4 regions of the Candidatus Sodalis pierantonii str. SOPE genome follow, and region 3 is predicted to be linked to each of the others. Evidence: riboswitches for the same ligand, from Rfam matches in the RefSeq annotation. Region 3 holds a riboswitch; each other region holds the start of a gene.
The links. A riboswitch is a leader RNA that binds a small molecule or an ion and turns the genes downstream of it on or off. The one in region 3 is predicted to bind thiamine pyrophosphate.
Positions count from the first base shown of each region.

Region 1: it holds a riboswitch for thiamine pyrophosphate, as region 3 does, so the genes downstream of both, thiC (phosphomethylpyrimidine synthase ThiC) here and thiB (thiamine ABC transporter substrate binding subunit) in region 3, are expected to answer to the same signal.
Region 2: it holds a riboswitch for thiamine pyrophosphate, as region 3 does, so the genes downstream of both, thiM (hydroxyethylthiazole kinase) here and thiB (thiamine ABC transporter substrate binding subunit) in region 3, are expected to answer to the same signal.
Region 4: it holds a riboswitch for thiamine pyrophosphate, as region 3 does, so the genes downstream of both, SOPEG_RS08305 (TenA family protein) here and thiB (thiamine ABC transporter substrate binding subunit) in region 3, are expected to answer to the same signal.

Region 1 is NZ_CP006568.1:3,855,286-3,859,891, reverse strand. Features, by position in the region: partial or broken gene SOPEG_RS19145 (HesA/MoeB/ThiF family protein) at 1-240, opposite strand, end outside; gene thiE (thiamine phosphate synthase) at 230-880, opposite strand; gene thiC (phosphomethylpyrimidine synthase ThiC) at 870-2,696, opposite strand; TPP riboswitch at 2,798-2,911, opposite strand; partial or broken gene rsd (sigma D regulator) at 2,992-3,514, opposite strand; gene nudC (NAD(+) diphosphatase) at 3,622-4,389, shown strand; partial or broken gene hemE (uroporphyrinogen decarboxylase) at 4,438-4,606, shown strand, end outside.
Region 2 is NZ_CP006568.1:3,284,113-3,288,718, reverse strand. Features, by position in the region: gene SOPEG_RS16545 (GNAT family N-acetyltransferase) at 1-264, opposite strand, end outside; gene SOPEG_RS16540 (helix-turn-helix transcriptional regulator) at 539-1,261, shown strand; TPP riboswitch at 1,702-1,802, shown strand; gene thiM (hydroxyethylthiazole kinase) at 1,849-2,637, shown strand; gene thiD (bifunctional hydroxymethylpyrimidine kinase/phosphomethylpyrimidine kinase) at 2,634-3,437, shown strand; gene istA (IS21-like element ISSoEn3 family transposase) at 3,771-4,606, shown strand, end outside.
Region 3 is NZ_CP006568.1:2,188,945-2,193,550, forward strand. Features, by position in the region: partial or broken gene sgrR (HTH-type transcriptional regulator SgrR) at 1-1,571, shown strand, start outside; TPP riboswitch at 1,682-1,797, shown strand; partial or broken gene thiB (thiamine ABC transporter substrate binding subunit) at 1,853-2,580, shown strand; partial or broken gene SOPEG_RS11145 (IS256-like element ISSoEn2 family transposase) at 2,618-3,827, opposite strand; partial or broken gene SOPEG_RS11150 (efflux RND transporter permease subunit) at 3,900-4,606, opposite strand, start outside.
Region 4 is NZ_CP006568.1:1,625,618-1,630,223, forward strand. Features, by position in the region: gene SOPEG_RS08295 (aldehyde dehydrogenase (NADP(+))) at 1-1,461, shown strand, start outside; gene SOPEG_RS08300 (IclR family transcriptional regulator) at 1,559-2,224, shown strand; TPP riboswitch at 2,550-2,651, shown strand; gene SOPEG_RS08305 (TenA family protein) at 2,909-3,607, shown strand; gene SOPEG_RS08310 (ABC transporter ATP-binding protein) at 3,604-4,359, shown strand; gene SOPEG_RS08315 (ABC transporter permease) at 4,356-4,606, shown strand, end outside.

The sequences.
Region 1 (4,606 bases), 1.7 Mb from region 3:
CGTGCCGACACCGGCCGCCGCCAAATACAGCGCGGCCGGCGAACCCAGTCCGCCCAGCCCCGCCAGCAGCACCGTTGCCGCCTGTAGCCGTTGCTGGCCCTCTACGCCGATATCTTGCAACAACAGCTGGCGGCTGTAGCGCAAAAAAGCCTGATCGTCTAACGCCTCTGACGAACGGCCGCTCTTAGCCTCGGGCAAGCGATCGGCGTCGGCCGTGGTGCGTCGTGGTTCATTGATCATGGTGACGCTCCCATGCCGCTATTATCGACTGTAAGGCGGAGGTTGCCTGGCGCCAATCCGGCGCGCGGGTGATGGCGCTGACCACCGCGACGCTGCCCACGCCGCACGCCAATACCGCCTCCACCTGTTCACGACCGATTCCCCCAATGGCCACGGTGGGGATAGGCGGCAGCTCGGCGACCAGGCGTCGCAGCGTCTCCAGCCCTTGAGGGCGGGACGGCATCACTTTCGTGGCGGTGGGAAAGATGTGACCAAGGGCGATATAGGAGGGCTGCCAGGCCAGCGCACGCGCCAGCTCCGTTTCGTCGTGGGTGGAAAGGCCCAGCCGCAGGCCGGCGGCGCGTAGGGCGTCGGCGTCGGCGCTAACCATATCCTCTTGGCCCAGATGCACACCGTAGGCGCCATATTGGATAGCCAGCCGCCAGTAATCGTTGATGAACACCCGGGCGTCATAACGGCGACCCAGCAGGACCGCCGCTTCGATATCCGCCGCCACCTGCGTTTCGCTGCGGTCTTTGATGCGCAATTGTACCGTGGTCACGCCGGCATCCAGCATGCGCACCAGCCAGGCCAGCGAATCCACTACCGGATAGAGGCCGAGACGATGCGGTACCGGCGCAAAGGGCGCTTTAGTCTTCATCGCTCACCTCGCTATCGGCAGACGGCAGATAGATATCGCCGCCGGGTTCGCGAAACGCCGAAGCCATGCCGGCCATCCCTGCCGCTTTGGCCAGCGCCGCTTGAGCGTCCGCGAAGTCGCGCACCTCGCGGGATATTTTCATCGAACAGAATTTCGGGCCGCACATGGAGCAGAAATGTGCCACTTTACCCGACGCCTGCGGCAGCGTTTCGTCGTGATAGGCGCGGGCGATGTCGGGATCCAGCGCCAGGTTGAACTGGTCTTTCCAGCGAAACTCGAAACGCGCTTTCGACATCGCGTTATCGCGGATTTGCGCGCCGGGGTGCCCTTTGGCGAGATCGGCGGCGTGGGCGGCGATTTTATAGGTAATCAAACCCTGTTTGACGTCTTCTTTATTGGGTAGCCCAAGATGCTCTTTCGGCGTGACGTAGCAGAGTATCGCGCAACCGTACCAGCCGATAAGCGCGGCGCCGATACCGGATGTGATATGGTCGTAGCCGGGCGCGATATCGGTGGTGAGCGGCCCCAAGGTATAGAAAGGCGCTTCATGACAATGCGTCAGCTGTTCGGTCATATTGCGCCGGATCATCTGCATCGGCACATGTCCCGGCCCTTCGATCATGACCTGCACATCGTATTCCCACGCGATGTTGGTCAGCTCGCCCAGCGTATAAAGCTCGGCGAACTGCGCCTCATCGTTGGCGTCTTGGATCGACCCCGGACGTAGCCCGTCGCCCAGCGACAACGCCACGTCATAGGCGGCGCAAATTTGGCATATTTCGCGGAAATGCGCATAGAGAAAATTTTCCTGATGGTGCGACAGATACCATTTGGCCATGATGGAGCCGCAGCGCGAGACGATGCCGGTCAGACGTCGCGCGGGCATCGGCACGTAGCACAGCAGCACGCCCGCGTGCAGGGTGAAATAATCTACGCCCTGTTCCGCTTGCTCCAGCAGCGTATCGCGGAAGATAGCCCAAGTGAGGTTTTCCGCCATGCCGTGGACTTTCTCCAGCGCTTGATACAGCGGGACGGTGCCGATAGGCACCGGGCTATTGCGCAAAATCCATTCACGGGTTTCATGAATATAGCGACCGGTGGAGAGATCCATCACCGTATCCGCGCCCCAGCGGGTGGCCCACACCAGCTTTTCCACCTCTTCCTCAATTGAGGAGGTGACCGCCGAGTTGCCGATGTTGGCGTTGACCTTGACCAAAAAGTGGCGGCTGATGATCATCGGCTCCGCTTCGGGGTGATTGATGTTGGCGGGAATGATGGCGCGGCCGGCGGCCACCTCATGGCGCACGAACTCCGGGCTGATATTTTCCGGCAGCGCCGCGCCGAATGCCTGCCCGGGGTGCTGCTGACGCAGGGTACCGCCGCGGATGCGTTCCCGACCCATATTTTCCCGCAGCGCGATAAACTCCATTTCCGGCGTAATGATGCCGGCGCGAGCGTAGTGCATTTGGGTAACGCAGCGGCCTGTTAGGGCGCGCCGCGGCGTGGGCGGTGCGGCGAAGCGCAAGTGGGCCAGCCCGGCGCGAACGTCAATGGGCACCGTCGGATCGCCATAGGGACCGGCGGTATCGTAGACCGGCACCGGCTCGTTATCCTCATACTGCGCCTCAGCGCCGTGGCCGCCGATGAGGGTGGGGCTGAGCTGGATTTCGCGCATCGGCACGCGAACTGACGGGTGCTGTCCTTGCAAATAGATGCGGCGGGAGCGGGGGAAATCGGTGCCGGTGAGGGTATCAATAAACGCCTGCGCCTGCGCGCGGCTGGTGCGGCGTGAAACGGGAGGAGCAGATGATGACATAGCAAGTTCCTTAATAAGATTACCGGGAGTTGCTTGTCAGGAGCGTTGCGGGAAGTAATGAATGGCGCCGCGGCCGTGATGAGGGGCAATGACGCCAGACAGAATGAATTACTCTTGTTCCCTTCGCAGGTTTTAACTTGATCAGGTTCCGCGGATCCCGAATGAACGATCTCAGCCCGGCGTAACATACGCGCTGGGCACTCCGACAAGATGATGGTCCGCCAGGCGGACCGTTACAGGCTACATTTTCTTGGCACTAAATGGCAACGTCGGCGCTGACCGTTACCTGGGTGATTCAGGCCGGGCGGGCAATATCGGCGCTATTGGCGGCAGGGAGGGCCGATGCGGCCTGCACACTGTACTCCAGCGCCTGCTGAATCAGTTTATCCTCAAGGATGAAACGGTTCGCCAACGCTTCACCCACGCCAGACAACGCTTCCTGGAACGCCAGACAACGCTTCCTGGAACGCCAGATAGTTGTCGTGGTCGATAGCGCTTTCAAGGTGACTGTCGTAAAGCGCCATGATCTGCTGCGTGTTTTCTTGTAGAGCGCTGTAAATCAGCGCGGACGTCGTTTCCCCTTCCGGCACGATACGATCGTAAACGTGGAAATGACCGGCGGAGAGATAATCCACCAACTGATGGCAAAAGGCGTCCAGCGCTTCTTCGTCCAGGGGAGTATGCTTTTCTTTGTTGGGCTTTAGGCCGATCAAATGGTAGTACGCCACCAAAAGTCCCTTGCGGGCCTGTAACCACTGATCAATAAATTCATTATTGCCAGCAACGCATTTCGCCAGATTTTCCAACTGGTTTAGCATGATTGACTCCGTAGTGATAAAAATAACGCTGCGTGACGGATAAATAAAAGCGAGTAAAACGTTAAGGTTTTCTAGCTTGCCAGTGAATAAGAGGTAATGCAACTAAAATGGAACACGAACTTAGTGGGTATGAACGGGGCTGGTGGATGGTCAGCCAGGAGGCCAAACTCTGGCTGCCGCAGGGGGAACTGCCTTTCGGCAGCTCGGCGGATGCGGGACTGACCGGCATGCTGGCGCTGCCCATCAGCGAATGGGCGGGGGATCCGGTCTGGCTGGTGCGCCAAACAATGCCGCGGGACATGGGATCGGGGCGGCAAATGCTTGATGCCGAGCCGGGCCTGTTCCAACTGGCCGAGCGGGGCGTGCAGCTTGCGGAGTTCTACCGTTCGCATCGTCATTGCGGTTATTGCGGCCACCGGATGCGCTTGAGTAAAACGGAATGGGCCTGCCTGTGCGACCATTGCCACGAACGTTATTACCCGCAAATCGCCCCTTGCATTATCGTGGCCATCCGCCGCGATGACCAGATTTTGCTGGCGCGCCACCGCCGCCATCGCGGAGACATCTATACCGTGCTGGCCGGCTTTGTTGAAGTGGGCGAAACGCTGGAGCAATGCGTCGCGCGTGAAGTGATGGAGGAAACGCAGGTGCAGGTGAAAAATGTGCGTTACGTGACCTCCCAGCCCTGGCCGTTTCCCCATTCGCTGATGATGGCGTTTATGGCCGATTATGACCGGGGCGACATCCAGCATGATCCGAGCGAGCTTCTCGACGCCGGCTGGTATCGTTACGACGCGCTACCGCCGCCGCCGCCCGGGACCGTGGCGCGCCGGTTGATCGAAGATACCGTTGCCCTTTGTCGCACGCATCGGTAAAACTCGGTGCCCATGCTACAATTCACCCATAACAGCAAGGATACCCGAATGAGTGAATTGAAAAACGACTGCTATTTGCGCGCCCTGCTGCGCCAGCCGGTCGACGTAACGCCGGTCTGGATGATGCGCCAGGCCGGCCGTTATTTGCCGGAATACAAAGTCACGCGCGCCGAGGCTGGCGATTTCATGTCGCTGTGCCGCAATGCCGATCTGGCCT
Region 2 (4,606 bases), 1.1 Mb from region 3:
CCGTTGCCACTGGGGAGCAATAAACAGGTTATGCAAAAAACGGTCTTGCACCGTGAGCGAAGCAAAGCCGGCGATATCCTGGTCGATTTCCGCCACCAGGATCTTTTCCCCAAGCGTTACCGCGTCAAAATCCTCCAACTTCCAGTGGCGGTCGTCCAGCCACAGCCAGTTCGCTTTGCGTGAGGCGAGAAACAGCGTGCGCAAAAAGGGGCGGTCCGCTTCCTGATAATTTCTGACGGTAATGTCGCCGCTGTTCCTGTTCATTGCATGTCCTGCTGGCCGGGGAACCCAAAAGATGAGCGAGAGTTAATTATGGTACATGTTATTTAATGTTCAGGCTAATCAAAGTAACCGCAACGGATTGATTTGTTCGGCCCGATACTGTGACGGATAATTATAAACACCTCTGTTAGTGGTTGCTTCCATTGTGGGCTTCTTATACTATCCAACAATCATAAAGTAAAATAGCTGCACCGCCGGATTTCCATCATCGGTGTGATTATTCCGTTCATTCAAATAAATATAACAGGTAGAGATAATGGGTGACCCAAGCGATAAGGATTATATGCTATTCATCAACCAGATGAAGAAAAATATTAAACTTTATCTTTCACATATATTTAACGATTCCGATGTTTTCACTTTCGCCTACTTCATGATGAATAAGGGCGAAGGACACCCTGCCTATATGATATCCGATTACCCGGCGGGTTGGCTGAATCAATATCGTAATTATGGTTTTCAAAAAATTGACCCGGTACTGCTGATCGCCTGCCGTAAGTTTACGCCTTTTAGCTGGCAAAATAATCCCAATCTGCCGGACCAAAACTTTTATAAGATGTCTAGCGATTACGCCCTTGACAATGGTTATACCTTCACGCTGCATGATCCTGACAACAATCTGGCGACGCTAACAATAATTCAGATGAAGCAAGGTGCTGATTTTTATGATGTCATAGAGCGTGAAAAAGATAAATTCCAGATGTTGCTCATCACCACCCATGAAAAAGTCATCCGCTTTTTCGACGCGCGTAAGGAACAGGTGACCGAGGGGACTGAACAAGAACCCTGCCGGCTATCGCCGCGAAAAAAAGAGGTGTTGTTCTGGGCAAGCGTGGGTAAAACCTATAATAAAATCTCCACTATCCTGTCTATCAGCGAGGGGACTGTTAAATTTCATATTCGCAATATCAATAAACTTGGTGTGGCGAACGCAAAACACGCTATCACGCGCGCAATGGAACTGAAACTGTTAAGTTAGTCGTCTAGAAGATTTCCTTCTCAATCCAACGATACCATTGAGACCCTACTAATTAATCCATTTTTTTTATTTAATCTGTATAACCTATTTTGCTGTGGAGGATGTCGATTCCATTCCTTTAGTTCCCACAATATTTGTGTACTTTGTTCTCCCGGCGCTTGGACGTCATTAAAAGATCCGGGCTAATAACCCCCCGTCGGGTAAACCTGGAAAATAAAGAGGTAAAATAACGCGCCGTGCTGGCCCGGGGCATCGCTGTCGGGCACGCGCCCCGGCGGCGCGGCAAAAGTGAAACGCGTTATCGGGACCGAAAGCGCGATGGTTCCGTTGGTTGACGCGTTTGTCAGACGCTAGAGCGTAAATGGATTGTGTTCCGCCTGGCCATTGGGCTATCATGCCCGAAGGAAGACATCGCCGTTTATCCCTAAAAATGCTATTTTATCAATGACTCGGGGTGCCTCGACCGCCAGGTTAAGGCTGAGAAATACCCGTATTACCTGAACTGGATCATGCCAGCGTAGGGAAGTCACGGTCCCCATTCACCCGCGGAACCGCCTTCTTGATCGCCGGTGGGAGTAATGAGAACCATGCAACCCTCCGAATTACCGGGCGCAATTGCCGCCCAGACCCTGCTGCAACTGCGCCAGCAGGCGCCGCTGGTGCACTGCCTCACCAATGATGTGGTGCAAACCATTACCGCCAACATGCTGCTGGCTTTGGGCGCTTCCCCCGCTATGGTGCTGGAGCCGGAAGAGGCCGCGCAATTCAGCGCCATCGCAGATGCCTTATTGATTAATATCGGCACGCTATGCCAGCAGCGCGCCGAGGCCATGCTAGCGGCGATCGCCGCCGCCAGGACGGCGGATACGCCTTGGGTTCTGGATCCCGTCGGCGTCGGCGCGCTGGATTACCGCAGTCATTTCGCCCGGCGTCTGTTGACCCTGCAACCGGCGGCGGTGCGCGGTAACGCCTCGGAAATTTTAGCGCTGGCCGGCATTGTTCCTGCCGGCCGCGGCGTTGACAGCGGCGATGATTCCCTGCAAGCTCTGCCCGCCGCACGGGCGCTGGCCAAGGATTGCGGCGCGGTGGTAGCGGTAACCGGCGCGGTAGACGTGATTACTGACGGTATTCGCGTCTGGCAGGTCGATGACGGCCATCCGTTAATGACGCGCGTGACCGGTACCGGTTGCGCATTGTCGGCGGTGGTGGCCGCCTGCACGGCCTTGCCGGGCGAGCGGCTGGACAATGTCGCTGGCGCCTGCCGGCTGATGGCTCGCGCCGGCCGTCTGACCGCCGCCTGGGCGGCGGGGCCTGGCAGCTTTTCCAGCGGCATGCTCGATGAGTTGTATCGTCTGTGCGCGGAGGATGTGCAATGAGTCGAATTTACTATGCGCTGTCCATCGCCGGCACCGATCCCAGCGGCGGGGCCGGCATCCAGGCCGATTTGAAAACCTTTTCAGCGCTCGGCGCCTATGGCACTACGGTTGTGACCTCGCTGGTGGCGCAAAACACGCGCGGCGTACAGTCGGTCTATCCCATTGATGCGGCGTTTGTGGTGGCCCAGATGGAGTCGGTGCTGAGCGACGCGCGTATCGATAGCGCCAAAATCGGTATGCTCGGACAAGCATCGGTTATCCGCGCGGTGGCGGCCAAGCTACAAAAATACCCCATTCCCTGGCTGGTACTCGATACGGTCATGGTTGCGAAAAGCGGCGATGCGCTGTTGGATGAGGATGCGGTCACCAGCCTGCGGGATATTTTGTTGCCGTTAGCGTCAATTATTACCCCCAATCTTCCCGAGGCGGCGGTCCTGCTCGGCTGTGCGCCGGCGGTGGATGAGCATCAAATGCGTCTGCAGGGCCGCGCGCTTCTGACGTTGGGGTGTCAGGCGGTGGTGATGAAAGGCGGCCATTTGGCCGGCGGCGCAAGCCCGGACTGGCTGATCAGCCCGGAGTATGAGCTTCGCTTCGACAGCGCGCGGGTCGCCACACGCCACACCCACGGCACCGGCTGCACGCTGTCAGCCGCGCTGGCCGCGCTGCGCCCGCGTTATGATGATTGGCCGCAAACCCTGCGGGCGGCCAAAGCGTGGCTGCAGCAGGCGTTGCTGCATGCCGATGATTTACGCGTGGGGCAAGGTATCGGACCGGTCCATCATTTCCATGAGTGGTGGTGATACCCCTTCAAGAATGCCGGCGGCGTAGGTGAGCAGGTCATGCTCCAGCTGCAAATGCCGCGCATCGAAAGCGTTAAGCATGAAACTGGTCTCGGCGCGCTGCGGTCGGATCAGCAATGCGGGACGCGGCTGTGCCTGAGCGTTTGCTTCTGCCTGAGCGGTACTTGCTGGTTCCGGTCACATCCGATCACTGATTCCGATTTCACCCGATCACTAATTCTGATTTCATCCGATCACTGATTCCGGTCGCCCGATCAGCGATTCCGATTCTGTCCGATCGCTCATCTTCTGTTCCGCCATACTCTGGAGACTTTTAGCTTCCGGGGGCATGGCATGGCACGTAAAAAGAAGAAAGCGAGAACGGAAATGTGCATCTATATTAATGTCTTACGTATGAAATTCGAGCAGCGTCGCTCGAATCGCACTATCGCAGCAGCGCTCGGCATAGGCTGTACTACCGTGCACGATATCCTCGGCCGATTCACGGTAGCTAACCTGGCCTGGCCATTGCCGGCGGAACTGTCCCCCGTCGACCTCGACCGCCTGCTCTATCCCGGCAAATCCGGAAAAGTTATCAATACCTTACCCAGCTGGCTTGATATCGATACCGAGTTAAGCCGCAAGGGCATGACCAAGCAGCTGCCCTGGATGGAATATCAGTCCGCCGTGGGCGGTGATGCCCTCGGGTACTCACAGTTTTGTGCACTGTTCCGTGACTGGAAAAAGAAGCAGCGGCGTTCCATGCGCATGGAGCACAAGGCTGGCGAAAAGCTCTTCATCGACTTCTGTGGCTCCACCGTACCTATCGTCAACCCTGCGACCGGTAGCGTACGCCAGGTCGCTATCTTCGTCGCTGCCATGGGCGTGTCAGGCTATGCGTATATCGAAGCCTGCGAAGGCCAGGACATGGCATCGTGGCTCAACGCCAATAGCCGCTGCCTGCACTTCATGGGTGGGGTTCCGGAGCTGATGATACCTGATAATCTGCGCAGCGCTGTCAGCACCCCTGACCGCTATGAGCCGGTCATAAACCAGAGCTACCAGGCGCTGGCAAATCACTATGAGACAGTGGTGCTACCGGCGCGCCCGAGAAAACCGAAAGACAAGGCGAAGGCAGAATCAACTGTGCAGCTGGTAGAACGCTGGGTTTTGGCCCGGTTGCGTAAACG
Region 3 (4,606 bases):
GCCACGTCCGATCGCTACTGAAAAGCATGCAGCACATGGGCTGGCTCAGTTGGCATTCCCAGGCCGGGCGCAGTAAACACTCTCGGCTGGACTTCCATTATACCGGTCTCGGGCTCCAGCAGCAGCGCGCCAGCGAACTCCTCGAGCAAGATCGCATTGATCAACTGGTGCAGTTGGTGGGGGATCGCGAGAGCCTCAGAAACATGCTGCTTTCCCACCTGGGCCGCGGTTTCCGTCAGGGGAAACATATCCTGCGGGTGCTTTACTACCGTCCGCTGAGCAATCTGTTACCCGGTACGCCGCCGCGGCGCTCGGACAATCATATTGTCCGGCAGATCTTCAGCGGCCTGACGCGTATAAATGAGGAAAATGGGGAACTCGAGGCGGATCTGGCCCATCACTGGCAGGCGCTGGCCCCCGATCATTGGCGTTTTTATCTACGTCCAGCGGTGCGTTTTCACCACGGCCAGGAGTGACCGTCGACGATGTCATCCAGTCGCTGTCGCGCATGACCGGCAACCCGCTATTTGCCCCGATCCTGTCTTTGCATTCCCCCGCTCCCCATGCGCTGGATATTAAGCTCGCCGGGCGTGACGATTGGCTGCCCTGGCTGCTGGCGAGCGTATCGGCGATGATCCTGCCCGCCGAATGGCGTACTCTGCCGGATTTCGCCCGCCGGCCCGTTGGCACCGGCCCCTATAGCGTGGTGCGCAACCACCCGAGCCAGCTGACCATCCGCGCGTTCGACGATTACTTCGGCTACCGATCGCTGATTGATGAGGTCAATATCTGGGTGCTGCCGGAGCTGTCCCATGAGCTTAGCTATAGCGGCGTTCAGCTGCAAAACGTGGCTATGCCGCCGGGGAAAGACGGCAGCAGCGACGCCGCTGCGGAGATACGTCAGGAAGAGGGGTGTTACTTTTTACTTTACGACCAGCGCTCGCCGCTGATGCAATGCCCGGAAATACGCCGCTGGCTCTGCGACTACCTCAACCCTCTGGCGCTGCTGCCCTATACCCCGCCCGCAAGCCAGCACTTCTGGTCGCCGGCTTACGGACTGTTGCCGCGCTAGCACCATCGCCGCCATGAACCGCCGGCGGCTAAACCACCAGAACTGACCCGACTGACCCTCACCTTATACCGCAACCATTCGGAATTCGACGTGCTTGCCGCCGCGCTGACCGCGCTATTGGCGGCGCAGTCCATCCAGCTGGACATCAACGCGGTGGAATATGACCAATGGTACCGCGGCGACGCCACCGCGGATATTTGGCTAGGCAGCGCCAATTTCTCGCTGCCGCAGGCGTTTTCGCTGTTTGCCACCCTGTATGAAATACCGCTGCTGCATCGTTGCCTGCCGCCGACGCTTCACGACGCGGCCGAACGTTGGCGCCATCGTCAACTGCCGATGGCGGAGTGGTGCCGGTCGCTGGTTGACGAACATTGGTTTCATCCGCTGTACCACAACTGGCTCAGCCTGCAAGGGCAGCCGTAGCATGCGCGGGATCCGGATGAACACCCTGGGCTGGTTCGATTTCAAATCGGCCTGGTTCGCGCCGCCGGCACCCTAGCTACGCGCAGGCTATCGGCACCCTGGTTACCGTTTCCCTTGTTTTCCGTATTTCCGGCGCCAATGGCGGGATTTACTGTTAACCCGACTCGTAAGCGTTTACAATCAATGCCGTTCTCAACGGGGTGCCCACTCCCGCCGCCCGCCGCGACCGGAGTCAGCTGAGAGAAGACCCGCCGAACCTGATCCGGTTAATACCGGCGAAGGGATTTGAGAGTGCGCTTCTGCCTCAAAGACCTTTGCCACCCTTATCTCAGGAGTGCAAGGTGTTGAAAAAAATGGTTGTTCTGTCTGTTACTGGCCGCCGCCGCGCCGGCGTGGGCCAAACCGACCCTGACGATGTACACCTATGACTCGTTCTCTTCCGGATGGGGCCCGGGGCCGGCGATAAAAACGGCGTTTGAAAAAGAGTGCGGCTGCGAGCTGAAATTCGTCGCGCTGGAAGACGGGGTGGCGCTGCTGAACCGCTTACGCCTGGAAGGCAACAATAGCCGTGCTGACATCGTGCTGGGCCTGGATAACAACCTGCTGCAGGCGGCGCACGATACCGGCCTATTCGCCCCCCATCGGGTCGCTACCGACGCGCTTACGCTGCCCGGCGGCTGGCATGACGACACTTTCCTTCCCTACGACTACGGTTATTTCGCGTTTGTCTATAACCAGACCAAACTTAAAAACCCGCCCGCAGCCTGCATGAGCTGGTGGATGGCCCCGCATCATTAAAAATCATCTATGAAGATCCACGCACCAGCACCCCTGGGCTGGGGCTGCTGCTGTGGGTGCAGAAAATCTATGGCGACGGCGCGCAGGCGGCCTGGGAAAAACTGGCCGCGAAAACCGTTACCGTGACCAAAGGCTGGAGCGAAGCCTATGGCCTGTTCCTGAAAGGGGAAGCGGACATGGTGCTTAGCTACACCACCTCGCCGGCGTACCATATTATCGAAGAGAAGAAAAATCAGTACGCGGCGGCGGACTTCAGCGAAGGACACTACCAGCAGGTGGAAGTGGCCGGGGACCCTGTACACGATTCTGTGTAAATGCCTTTTCTCAGAAGTGACCGTCCAGGCGGTCACCGAACTCGATAATAAAGCGGCTCATTGCCATGCGCCAGTCCCTCAAAGGCATTGTCCATTTCTGTGAGGCCGCCTGTATCGCCAGCCACACCACCTTTTTCACTGCGTCGTCGGTCGGGAACACCTTGCGCTTTTTGATGGCATGCCGGATCACGCTGTTTAACGACTCGATGGCGTTGGTCGTGTAGATCACCTTGCGGATGTCCGTTGGGTAGGCAAAGAACGTGGCCAGATTGGCCCAGTTTGCCTGCCAGTTTCGACTTATTTTCGGGTAACGGATGTCCCAGGCACTGGAGAACGCTTCCAGCGCCTGCAAGCCAGCTTCTTCCGTAGGGGCCTGATTAGATAGCTTTCAGGTCGCGGGTGACGGCCTTGTAGTCCTTCCAGGAGACGAACCGCAGGCTGTTGCGCACCATATGCACGATACACAGCTGGAGCCGCGCCTCCGGATACACCGCGTTAATAGCGTCAGGGAAACCTTTCAGCCCGTCTACGCAGGCGATAAGGATATCGTTCAGGCCGCGGTTTTTCAGCTCTGTCAGCACGTTCAGCCAGAACTTTGCGCCTTCATTTTCGGCCAGCCACATACCTAGCAACTCTTTCTGGCCTTCGATGTTGATGCCCAGCGCCAGGAACACAGATTTGTTGATGATGCGGCTGTCCTGCCGGACTTTTAGAACGATACAGTCAAGATAAACAATGGGATAGACTGCATCCAGAGGCCGGTTTTGCCATTCGACAACCTGCTCCATGACCGCATCGGTGACCTTTGAGACCAGCGCCGGCGAGACATCGGCGTCATACAGCTCTTTGAACGCGGCGGCGATCTCGCGGGTGGTCATCCCTTTGGCGTACAACGATAAAATCTGGTTATCCATCCCGGTAATCCGGGTCTGGTTCTTCTTCACCAGTTGCGGTTCAAAGGAACCGTCACGATCGCGCGGAGTACGCAGCGCCAGCGGGCCATCGCCAGTGGTAACGGTTTTTGTGGAATAGCCGTTGCGGGCGTTGGTCCCCGGTTTAGGCTGATTTTTATCGTAGCCGAGGTGATGGGTCATTTCGGCATTGAGAGCTGCTTCGACGCTGATTTTTTTCAGCAGCCGATCGAAGTGACTGAGATCTTCAGGGGTTTTGAGATTTTTGGCCAGTTCGTTAGCCAGAGCCTGCAACTGTTTTTCGTCCATAAATTAACCTGTTTTTGATGTTGGATTGAACATATCAAAATCAGGCAAATACACAAATTTCTAAACAGGCTCTGGCCCGTCATTAACGCGGATGGAGGCCAAATCCCCCAGCATAACCTGCGCGCCGGCCGCGGTGATAACGGGCAGGTCGCGCAGTTTTTGCACCGAATCCCGCAGCTCGCGCGGATAGCGCACATTAATGGGATAACGTTCGCGCCCCTCGATAGTTTGGCCGATGTTCTCTCCGCCGACGACCGCGGCGACCAGGGTCTGTAGCGCCTGCACCGTTACGCCATAGCGCGCGGCGCGCACCCGGTCGATATCCACATCGATATAGCGTCCGCCTTTCAAGCGCTCCGCCAGCGCCGACGTGACGCCCGGCACCTGCCGTACCACCCGTTCGATTTGCTGTGCGACCTCTTCAATCTGGTCAATGTTATTGCCGTTGACCTTGATGCCCACCGGACTCTTGATACCGGTGGCCAACATATCCAGCCGGTTGCGGATGGGCGGTACCCACACATTGGCAATGCCGGGCAGGGAGACGGCGTTATCCAGCTCGCGCACCAATTTATCCATGGTCATCCCCGGTCGCCACTGCTGCTTGGGTTTGAAATGAATTGTGGTTTCCAGCATGGTCAGCGGCGCCGGATCCGTCGCGATATCCGCCCGGCCCGCTTTGCCGAATACCGTCTCCACTTCCGGCACGGTCTTGATAAGCCGATTGGTCTGCTGTAGTAGCCGAGCGGCTTCGCGCGCCGAGATGCCGGGCAGAGTCG
Region 4 (4,606 bases), 560 kb from region 3:
GCGAATGTCGACCTCGCCTGCCAACTGGCCGAGCAGGCCTTTGACGCCTACCGCGCGCTGCCGTTGTCGACCCGCGCCGACTTTTTAACGCGCATCGGCGAAAACATCGTGGCGCTGGGGGATAGCCTTATCATCCGCGCCGTACAGGAGACCGGCCTGCCTCGCGGCCGCATTGAAGGGGAACGCGCCCGCACCGTCGGCCAGCTGGCGATGTTTGCCGCGGTGGTGCGCCGGGGGGGGGGGGAATTTTTGCAGGCCATCGTCGAGGAAGCTCTGCCGGAGCGTAAGCCGCTGCCGCGTCCCGACCTACGCCAGTGCCACATCCCGCTCGGCCCGGTGGCGGTGTTCGGCGCCAGCAATTTCCCGCTGGCGTTTTCCGTGGCCGGCGGCGATAGCGCCTCGGCGCTGGCGGCCGGGTGCCCCATCGTGGTAAAAGCCCACCCGTCCCACCCCGGCACCAGCGAACTCGTCGGACGTGCCATACAACAAGCGGCACAGCAGCTCGCACTACCGGAAGGGGTTTTCTCCCTGTTGCACGGCGGCGGCCATGAGGTGGGGGAGCGGCTGGTCACGCATCCGCTTATTCCAGGCCGTGGGATTTACCGGCGCGCGCGCGGCCTGGCACTGCTGGCGCTGGCGCTGCGGCGAACGGTGCCTGTGCCCTTTTACGCCGAGATGAGCAGCATTAATCCGCAGATCCTGCTGCCCACGGCGCTGGCGAACCGATCAACGGAGCTGGCCGCCCGCTTTGTGGACTCGCTGACCCTGAGCGTCGGCCAATTTTGCACCAGTCCTGGGCTGGTCCTGGCGCTGAAAGGCAAAGCGCTGACGCAATTCTGCCAGCATCTGACTGCAACACTTGCCAAGGCCCCCGCAGCCACCATGTTAAGCCGCGGGATTTGGCAGGCCTGGCGGGATAAAGCCGCAGGGCTCGCCGCCGTCGACGGCGTGAGCCTGCTGGCCCAGGGGCAACCGGTGCAAAGCGCCAATCAGGGGCAGGCGTCGGTGCTCTACACCGACGGGGCGCACTTTCTTGCCGAGCCTCGGTTGAGCGAAGAAGTGTTCGGCCCCACGTCGCTGGTGGTGGGCTTTGACGATGACGCGCAATTACAGCAGGCGATCCGCGCGCTGGAGGGGCAATTGACCTTGACGCTGCATTTGGACGAGGCCGACCATCCGCTCGCCCAGACGCTGCTGCCAACGCTTGAGCGTCGCGCCGGCCGCCTATTGGTCAATGGTTTTCCCACCGGGGTAGACGTTGGCTATGCCATGGTTCACGGCGGTCCGTTTCCGGCCACCAGCGACGCGCGCTCGGCGTCGTTCAGGCGTATGCCGGCGCCTTGCAGGGCGCGACGCCTGATGCCTTTTGGTATAGGGAAGGTTAAGCGATGCAAAAATCCCACTATTCGAGATATACTCGACATTATCGAAGGCGTTGGCGCAAAGCGGCCCATGCCGTGACCGCCCGCGCACGGGGCGGCGCCGGGGTCGTCGGTGTCAAGGTTAAGGGCGGCGTGAGGCCGTCCGGATTGTCTGGCGGGTCATTGATGGGGTGGGTATGAACAACAGCGCCAATAGTGAAACAACCAATCAGGCGTCAATCAAAAGCCTGACCAAGGTGCTGCAAATATTGGAATGCTTCTCTCAGCGGGATGCGAACCTGACGCAGGCCGAAATCGCCGGACGCACGGGGCTGCCGCGCGCCACCACCCATCGTCTGGTCTCCTCCCTACGCGACATCGGCCTGTTGGAGCAAAACGGTAAACGCGACACCTATAAGCTGGGCATGAAATTATTCCAGTTGGGCAGTCTGGTGCTGCATAATCTCGACCTCGATAGTCACGCGCGGCCATACGCCACCCAGTTGCAGCTGATTACCGATGAAAACACCCATCTATGTATATTTGACGGCGCACAAATGGTCTATGTTGAGCGCCAGGCGATGAACAGCAGCGGCAACACCATGATAACCCGTATCGAAGCGGCGCTGGTGCATTGCACCAGCGTGGGCAAAGCGTTCCTTGCCTGGCAACTCCCCCCCACGCTTATCAATAAAATCATCAGCGACACGCTGATTGAGCGCACGCCGCACACCTTGACCGACGGCGATGCCCTGCTTGCAGAGCTGCGGCTTACCCGCGAGCGGGGCTATTCTTTTGATCTGCAAGAAAATGAGCTGAGCGTTCACTGCGTCGGCGCCCCCGTGCGCGGCACCAATGGCTAGGTTTTCGCCGCGGTCAGCGTATCCGGGCCTGCGGATCGCCTTCCTCTGCCTAGACTGGAGGGGCTGGCCGGCCTGGTAATGGAAACTGCCCATAAAATCTCACTGGAACTCGGCTGGACGCCGGGCAGGCTCCAGAGCGCACCGTCGGCCACTGCGCCGCTCGACGCGCTGTCATCGCATCCTGACTAATACGCCTCTCTTGTTCTCCCTTTTGCCGCGACCGACGGTCCACGGGTAGGCCTCCGCGGCCCGCGCGCGTCGTGGTCCGCGCAGCCGTCCGATGCGCCGGTAAGGATTGAAATAAAAAAACGAATCCCGTATAACTAGCGTATCCGAGGGGTGTCTTGTCTGGACTGAGATGGCTATCGCCGAACCCTTTGAACCTGATCTGGGTCATGCCAGCGAAGGGACGGTCGGTAATAGCTTGTTGCCTATTCACCTTAGCGTACCCGGATCTCCGCACCCTGATTGGAGGTCTCATGCATTTTCCCCCTGTCCGTGACATCGTCCGCCGTTATTCGCTCTGGCTGCCGCTGGCCGCTGTCGCTTTGCGCGCATGCTCGCTCTCCGCCCCCCGGCACGCAATGACATGCCCTGCCTACTCCCCCTGTCCTAAGGTCTCCTGCAAGGGTGCACTTATCGCCCTGCCGGGCCGCGGCTGTCTTTCATAAAGGAATGCTCGCCATGAATCGAACCGCTTTCGAGCACGGTCTGTACGGACGCTTAAAACAAGAAGCAGGCCATCACTGGCAGGCTTATATTCATCACGATTTTGTCCGCCAACTGGCGGCGGGTACGCTGCCGGACGGCGCTTTTCGCTGCTATCTTGTGCAAGACTATCTCTTTCTTATTCATTTCGTCCGGGCTTATGCCCTGTTGGCCTACAAATTGCGCACGCTGCCGGAGATCCGCGCCGCGGTAGTTTCCCTGGAGGCTATCGTGAAAGAATTGCCGATGCATGTGGCCTATTGCGCGCAATGGGGGCTGCGCGAGGAGGAGATGGCAAAAGAGCCCGAAGCCAACGAGACGTTGACCTATACCCGCTATGTGCTGGATATCGGCCAGTCCGGCGATGTCCTTGACTTGCTGGTCGCGTTGATTCCCTGCGTCGCGGGCTATGCCGAAATCGGCCAGCGCCTACGGGATGATCCCGCCACGGTTCTGGCGAGCAATCCCTATGCTGAATGGATCCAGAATTACTCTGACGGCGACTACCTGAGCGGCGCGCGGGCCGCCATCGATCAATTAGAGCGCGTAGGCCAGGCGCGCGGCGCCGAACAGCGTTTTGACGCTCTGTCCGCCATTTTCACCACCGCCACCCGGCTGGAAAGCGCTTTCTGGCAAATGGGGTTGACGCCCCACCCCACGGTAATAGCCGTATGATCGCTGCCGTGACGCCCGCGCCCCCTGCAGCAATCGGGATTGTGGTGCGTGACCTGACGCTGCGCCTGAATAATCGGGTCCTGTTCGACAAACTGAATTTTACCCTCGACGGCGGCCAATGCGCTGCGGTGCTGGGCGCGAGCGGCGTGGGTAAAACCAGCCTGCTGAAGATCATCGCCGGTCTGACGCCGGCGGACGCCGGTACCGTCAGCGGCAGCGATGGCCTGCCCCTTGCCGGTCGGATTGCCTATATGGGGCAAAAGGACCTGCTCTATCCGTGGTTGACGGTGAAACAAAATATTACCCTCGGCGCGCGTTTGCGCAGAGAGAAAGCCGAGAGCGACTGGGCCGACTACTTACTTGCCGAGGTCGGCCTGGACGGCGTCGGCGCGAGCCTGCCCGCCGCGCTTTCCGGCGGTATGCGGCAGCGCGCCGCCCTGGCCCGAACGCTCTACGAACGTCAGCCCGTGGTACTGATGGACGAGCCGTTCTCTGCCCTCGACATCCTGACCCGCGCCAAGATCCAGGCGCTGTCGGCACGGTTGCTTAGCGCGCATACCGTGATGCTTATCACCCACGATCCCCTCGAGGCGTGCCGCCTGAGCCATCGGCTGTGGGTCCTCGCCGGGCAACCCGCGCGGTTTCTCACCGGCCTGGACCTCGCCGGCGAGTCGCCGCGGGCGCCGGATGATCCCGCCGTGCAGCAAAGCCAGGGCGCGCTGTTGCGCCAACTACTGGGGAGCGCGGAATGATAGCGGCGATTAATGCGCCGGGCGCGCGCTGGCGGCAAGGCCTGACGGTGGCCGCCGGTCTGCTGTTGCTATGGTGGCTGATTACCCTGACGGGCATCCCCGCATTCCTCCTGCCCTCGCCGACGGCCGTGGCCACTGCCCTGTGGCGCGGCCGCCTTCTACTGGCGCATCACGGTGCTATCACCGCGCTGGAAATTATGGGCGGCCTACTGATCGGGGTGGTTTTGGGCGGGCTGCTGGCGCTGGG